2 linked regions of the Actinopolymorpha cephalotaxi genome follow. The protein of the gene in region 2 interacts with the protein of the main gene of each other region in a pairwise test. Links are inferred from orthologs where the notes say so. Each region holds a gene or a part of one and is shown on either strand. Other genes may lie near its edges.

The links.
Region 1: the proteins of FHR37_RS17700 (region 2) and rlmB interact in binary tests that used the Escherichia coli proteins (3 or more experiments, as listed by UniProt). The link is inferred for Actinopolymorpha cephalotaxi from one-to-one orthologs.

The regions. Positions count from the first base shown.
Region 1 is NZ_JACBZA010000001.1:6,811,772-6,814,935, forward strand. Bases 157-3,009 are described here. They hold rlmB (23S rRNA (guanosine(2251)-2'-O)-methyltransferase RlmB), read left to right. Parts: upstream 157-1,010; coding sequence 1,011-2,009; downstream 2,010-3,009. Other genes in these bases: cysS (cysteine--tRNA ligase), read left to right, coding at 157-977; FHR37_RS30545 (sialidase family protein), read left to right, coding at 2,017-3,009. Outside these bases: more of cysS, read left to right, coding at 1-156; more of FHR37_RS30545, read left to right, coding at 3,010-3,087; FHR37_RS30550 (acyl-CoA dehydrogenase family protein), read left to right, coding at 3,164-3,164. UniProt on the Escherichia coli protein: Specifically methylates the ribose of guanosine 2251 in 23S rRNA.
Region 2 is NZ_JACBZA010000001.1:4,026,598-4,029,866, forward strand. The notes cover bases 312-3,269. They hold FHR37_RS17700 (NAD(P)H-hydrate dehydratase), read right to left. Parts: upstream 2,535-3,269; coding sequence 1,089-2,534; downstream 312-1,088. Other genes in these bases: FHR37_RS17695 (extracellular solute-binding protein), read right to left, coding at 312-889; FHR37_RS17705 (holo-ACP synthase), read right to left, coding at 2,544-2,897; FHR37_RS17710 (MFS transporter), read right to left, coding at 2,984-3,269. In the rest of the region: more of FHR37_RS17695, read right to left, coding at 1-311. UniProt on the Escherichia coli protein: Bifunctional enzyme that catalyzes the epimerization of the S- and R-forms of NAD(P)HX and the dehydration of the S-form of NAD(P)HX at the expense of ADP, which is converted to AMP.

The sequences.
Region 1 (3,164 bases), 2.8 Mb from region 2 along the record:
GCGCCCTGTCCGGCCAGCGGGTCGAGGAGGTCCAGTCGGCGGGCGACACCGAGAACGCCGGGGCCAAGCGCGACCCTCGTGACTTCGCGTTGTGGAAGCGGGCCAAGCCGGGCGAGCCGAGCTGGGACACGCCGTGGGGCCCGGGCCGGCCCGGCTGGCACATCGAGTGCTCGGCGATGTCGACGAAGTACCTCGGGCCCGAGTTCGACATCCACGGCGGCGGCATCGACCTGGTGTTCCCGCACCACGAGAACGAACGCGCCCAGTCGCTCGCGGCCGGTGACCCGTTCGCCCGCTACTGGCTGCACAACGCCTGGGTCACGCTGTCCGGGGAGAAGATGAGCAAGTCGCTCGGCAACTCCCTGCTGGTCCGGGAGGTCGTCCGCCGCGACGTCCGCCCGGTCGAGTTGCGCTACTACCTCGCCTCGCCGCACTACCGCTCGATGATCGAGTACTCCGAGGAGGCGCTGCACGAGGCGGCCGCCGGCTACCAGCGGCTGGAGGGCTTCGTCGAGCGGGCGACGGAGTTCGCCGGGGACGGGGACGGCGAATCCGTCCTGGACGGGGATGGGCGGGCGTCCGCCCTGCCGGACGCGTTCGTCGCGGCGATGGACGACGACCTGGGCGTCCCGCAGGCGCTTGCGGTCGTGCACGCGGCCGTACGCGACGGCAACACCGCCCTGGCCGCCGACGACAAGGCGAGCGTCCGGGCGCGACTGCTCGAGGTCAGGTCGATGCTGTCCGTGCTCGGCCTGGACCCGATGGACCCGCGCTGGCGGCGTTCGGCCGGCCAGGACGACTCCCTCCGCGCGGTGGCCGACACCCTGGTGCGAGCATTGCTGGTTCAGCGTGAGGAAGCGCGGGCCCGGCGGGACTGGGCGGCGGCCGACGCGGTGCGTGACCAGCTCAGGGACGCGGGCGTGGAGGTCACCGACACCCCGCACGGCGCCCGGTGGGACGTCGCCGACCGAGGCTGATCGACGTACGACATCGAGTGGGTGGAGGCTGGCGTGGCCGGCAACAGCAAGCGCCGTGGTGCGATCCGGCAGCGGTCCTCGGGCAACCCGACGGCGGGATCGGGCGGCCGGGTCCGCCGCGGACTGGAGGGCAAGGGCCCGACGCCGCGGGCGGAGGACCGGCCCTACCACAAGGCGCACAAGCGGATGCAGGCGCAGAAGCGGGCCGGTGCCACGTCGGACACCCGGCGCGGCGGTGGCTCCGGCCGGGCGGGTACGGGCGGCCGGGCCGGTGACAAGCCGGAGTGGATCGTCGGCCGCAACCCCGTCGTGGAGACCCTGCGCTCCGGCGTACCGGTGAAGACCGTCCAGATCGCCGAGCGGGTCGACCGCGACGACCGGGTACGCGAGATCCTGCGGCTGGCCGCCGAGACCGGCACCCCGCTGCTGGAGGTCACCCGGCTGGAGCTGGACCGGATCACCAGCGGCGCGGTCCACCAGGGCGTGGCGGTGCAGGTGCCGCCGTACGACTACGCCGACCCCGACGAGCTGCTCCAGGACGCCATCGACAGCGGGCACCCGGCGCTGCTGGTGGCCCTGGACGGCGTCACCGACCCGCGCAACCTGGGCGCGGTGGTCCGCTCGGCGGCGGCGTTCGGCGCGCACGGTGTGGTGGTGCCCGAACGCCGGTCGGCCGGGATGACGGCGGCCGCGTGGAAGACTTCGGCCGGGGCGGCGGTGCGGGTGCCGGTGGCCCGGGCGGTCAACCTCAACCGGACGCTGAAGGCGTACCAGAAGGCCGGGCTGCGCATCGTCGGGCTGGCCGCGGAGGGCGAGGGCGACCTCGCCGAGGTGGCCGACCTGGACGGGCCGGTGGTCCTGGTCGCGGGCTCGGAGGGCAAGGGCCTGTCCCGGCTGGTCCGCGAGACCTGCGACGACCTGGCGCGGATCCCGATGCACTCGGGCACGGAGTCGCTGAACGCCGGGGTCGCGGCGGGTATCGCGTTGTACGAGGTGGCCCAGCAGCGCGCCCGGGCCGCGACCGCGGAGTGACCGCGGAGTGACCGGACCCGAGGCGACCGGCCCGGAGGCGCAGGCGCGGGTGGAGCGGGAGTTCGTGGTCCGCGACGACCCGCGGTTCGCGGCCTGCCACGCGTCCACGGTGCTGCTGCTGCCGGACGGGCCGCTGGTGGCGTGGTTCGGTGGCAGCCGCGAGGGTGCGGACGACGTGGCGATCTGGCTGGCCCGGCGTACGCCCGAGGGGTGGTCACGCCCCGAACGCGTGGCCGGCGAGGACGGCCTGCCGCACTGGAACCCGGTGCTGTTCGCGCCGCCCTGGGGTGGGGCCGGCGAGGTGTGGCTGTTCTACAAGGTGGGGCGGCAGATCCCGGCCTGGCGCACCCGGGTGGTCGTCTCCGGTGACGGCGGGCGTACCTGGTCCGCGCCCCGGGAGCTGGTGCCGGGCGACGAGGGCGGGCGCGGCCCGGTGAAGAACAAGCCGATCGTGCTCGCCGACGGGGGCTGGCTCGCGCCGGCGTCGATCGAACGCAGCGACACCTGGGACGCGTTCGCCGACCTGTCGTACGACCGGGGGCGCAGCTGGCAGCGCGGCGAGTTCGTGCCGGTCGACCACGCGGCGTTCCCCGGCAAGGGGATCATCCAGCCCACGGTCTGGGAGTCCGCGCCCGGCCGGGTGCACATGCTGGTGCGCAGCAGCAGCGGTTGGGTGTGCCGCAGCGACTCCGCCGACGGCGGCCGGACCTGGAGCCCGGTGACGCCGACGTCGCTGCCGAACAACAACAGCGGGATCGACCTCGCGCCTCTCCCGGACGGCCGGCTGGTCTGCGTGCACAACCCGGTCGGCAGGTCGTGGGGAGTGCGAACGCCGCTCACCGCGGCGATCTCCGCCGACAACGGCCACACCTGGCACCACTGGGCGACCCTGGACGACGCGCCGGCCCTGGACGACGCCGGGCCGACGGGGGCGGCGGGGGATCCGGGCGAGCAGAACGTCGAGGAGCGGGAGTTCTCCTACCCGGCCGCGGTGACCGACGGTGAGGGGATCACCGTGACCTGGACCTGGCGGCGCCGCGGGATCAGGTCCGCCCGTCTCACTCCGCAAGACGCGTGACAGAGTACGCCGTGCGGCGGTACCAGTAGGAGACCTGCCGTACGGACGCCTTCCCCACCGTCGAGGAGGACCCGCCA
Region 2 (3,269 bases):
CGCCGAGGTAGACCGCGCCACCGGTGAACGACGGCTCACTGATCTGGGCGAGCTTGATCTCCTTGCCCAGCAGCCCGGTCTGCTTGCCCGACAGCGCCATGTCCGACCACACCGGGGCGACCCAGATCTGGCCCTTGGCCAGCAGGTTGAGCACGTCCTGGTTGCCGTTGGGATAGACGTGCTGGTAGATCGAGCCGTTCAGGCCCTTCAGCTCCGCGAACCCGCGGTCCCAGTCCTTCTCCAGGTCGGGCACGTAGTCGGTGACCATCTTCTGCCGGTCACCGGCGGGGACGTACTTGTCCAGCACCGTGGTGACGAACGACTGCCCGGACCCGCCGGTGGGCGGGGAGTTGTAGGTGAACTTCCCCGGGTGTGCCTTGATCCAGGCCAGCAGGTCGTCGAGGGTCTTCGGCGGGTCGGGCACGTGCTCGGCGTTGTAGGCGAGCACCACCGACGAGCCGCGGTAGGGAACCGCCGACTGCTTCACCGGCGTGAGCAGGCCCGCGTCGACGTTGGTCAGGTTGGGCACCTGCTTGGTGCTCACCTTGGTGAGCAGGCCGGACAGCGCGGCGGTGCCGATGAACCCGCTCTCGGCCAGGTCGAAGCCGGGGTCCTGTTTGCCCTTGACCGCGGCGCCGAGCTTGGCCAGCGTCGTGGTGTCGTTGACGCCGTGCTCGGAGAACGTCAGCTTGACGTCGTAGCCGGGATTGTCCTTGCGGAACGCCGGGATGAGGGACTTCTGCCACATGTCCCGGAGGTTGACGTCACCGCCGACGTAGAGCCGGGCGGTCTTCCCGCCGCCACCGCCGGACGACGAGTCGGTGCCGCCGTTGCCGCCGCACGCGGTGCCGGCGAGTCCGAGCGCCAGCACGACCACCGAGGACAGCACCGCTTTGTGCCATGAACGCCAATGCCACGAACGCCTGTGCCACGAACGCGAACGCACGACCGCATTCCTTTCGCCCGGTCGCGCGCGGTGTGCACGTGACCACGCGGGAGATTACTACGGTCTGCCGACAGAACCGGTGAACATTCGCCGGTGTTGGCGGACGTTTCTCGCGCGGGCCACCTCCCGTCCGCCTTCGGGCTCAGCCGCGCTCGGCGTCCTCGCCCTCGCCGACCCCCCGTACGAACCGATAGGCGTCCGGCAGTGCGGCGGCGATGTCCTCGGCGACGATCGGGCCGCCGCGCGAGGCGAGGATGCCGGCCGTCTCGTGCAGGAAACAGCCCACGCTGCCCGCGTCCAGCGGTGAGAGCCCGCCGGCCAGCAGCGCACCGCAGATGCCGGACAGCACGTCGCCGGACCCGGCGGTCGCCACCCAGGGCGTGCTCACCGAGTTGACCCGGACCGGCCCGGTCGGCGGCGCCACCACCGTGGTCGCGCCCTTGAGCAGCACGGTGGCGTTCCAGCGGTCGGCGGCCGCCCGCGCGTAGTGCAGCCGGCGGGCGGCGACGTCCGTACGCTCCACCTCCAGCATCCGGGCGAGCTCGCCCTCGTGCGGCGTGAGCAGCACCTCGCCCTCGCACCGCCCGAGCACGTGCCGCAGCCCGTCCGCGTCGACGAGCACGGGTACGTCCGCGGCCAGCGCGCGGGCGACGTCCTCGGCGCGTTCGGGTGCCTCGCCCAGGCCGGACCCGACCACCCAGGCCTGCACCCGGCCCTCACCCGCCACCACCTCGGGCCAGCGGGCCCGGACCAGCCGGGCGGGTTCGTCCGGGCCGACGTAGCGGACCATGCCGAGCGGCCCGCCCAGGGCGCCGCTGACCGCGAGCACCGCCGCGCCGGTGTACTGCTCGGAACCGGCCACCACGCCCAGGACGCCGCGGGTGTACTTGTGCGAGGTGCGGTCCGGCACCGGCAGCAGGGCGGCCACGTCCGAGGCCTGCAGTGACTCCACCACCGGATCCGGGAGGTACGGGCCGAGCCCGATGTCGACCAGGTGCACCACCCCGGCAGCGGAGGCGCCCGGGTCGACGAGCAGGCCCACCTTGTGGGTGCCGAACGTCACCGTCACGTCGGCGCGCACGTGTGGCTCGGGCGTCTCGCCGGTGTCCACGTCGATGCCGGACGGCACGTCGACCGCGACCACGGGTACGTCGTGGCGCCGGACCAGGTCCATCACCGCGACCGCGTCCGGGCGCAGGCCGGGCTTGCCCCCGATGCCGACGATGCCGTCCAGCACCAGATCGGCGCGGGCCACGGCGTCCTCGCGTTCGTTCGCGGGTACGACGTGACCGCCGGCCGAACGCAGCGCGGCCAGGCCACCGGCGTGCGCCTTGTCCGGGCTCAGCAGGATCGCGGCCACCCGGGCGCCGCGCCGGGCGAGCCGGGCTCCGGCGTACAACGCGTCGCCGCCGTTCGCGCCCGACCCCGCCACGATCACGACGTCGGCGCCGTAGGTGCCGCCCAGGAAGTCCACACAGGCGTGCGCCAGTCCGGTTGCGGCGCGGTCCATCAACGTGCCGTCGGGAACGGTCGCCATCAGCGCGGCCTCGGCGGCCCTGACCTGGACGACGGTGTGCGCGGTGCGCATCGGCTGTGGTCAGCCCCTCTCGAGTACGACGACCGCGGACGCGATCCCGGCGTCGTGCGACATGGACAGGTGCATGGAGGTGACGCCCAGCTTCTCGGCCTGGGTGGCCACCGTGCCGCGGACCTCCAGCCAGGGCCGGCCGTCGTCGTCGGTGACCACCTCGGCGTCGTGCCAGCGCATGCCCACCGGGGCGCCGAGCGCCTTGGCCAGCGCCTCCTTCGCCGCGAACCGGGCGGCCAGCCCCGCGATCGGGCGGGTGCGCTCGACCTCGGTGAACAGCCGGGTGCGCAACCCGGGCGTACGGTCCAGGGTCGCCTCGAATCGCTCGACGTCGACCACGTCGATTCCCAGCCCGACGATCATCGGTCCATCCTTGCGCATCGCTCCCACCGGATGCGTGAGGCGGGCCGCCTCCCGGACCGGACGCGGACGCCGGTCACGGGCGCCGGTCACGGGCGCCGGTCACGGCGGGTCGGCGGGCGGGCGGAACCGAACACCTCACGGTCCGCCTCGTCACCCAGGGACGTGGACGCCAGGCGCTGCAGCAACGCCGACAGCTCCGGATGCTCCTCGGGCCGCCAGCCGGACAGCCGCCGTCCGAGCGCGGCCCGGCGGGTGGCCACCAGTTGGTCGACCGCCGCCAGCCCGGACGGGGTGACCGCCAGCCGGCTGTCGCCCTCGCGGGTGACGTACCCCGCGGCCAGCAGCGTGTCGACGTGCGGCCGGGCACGCTCG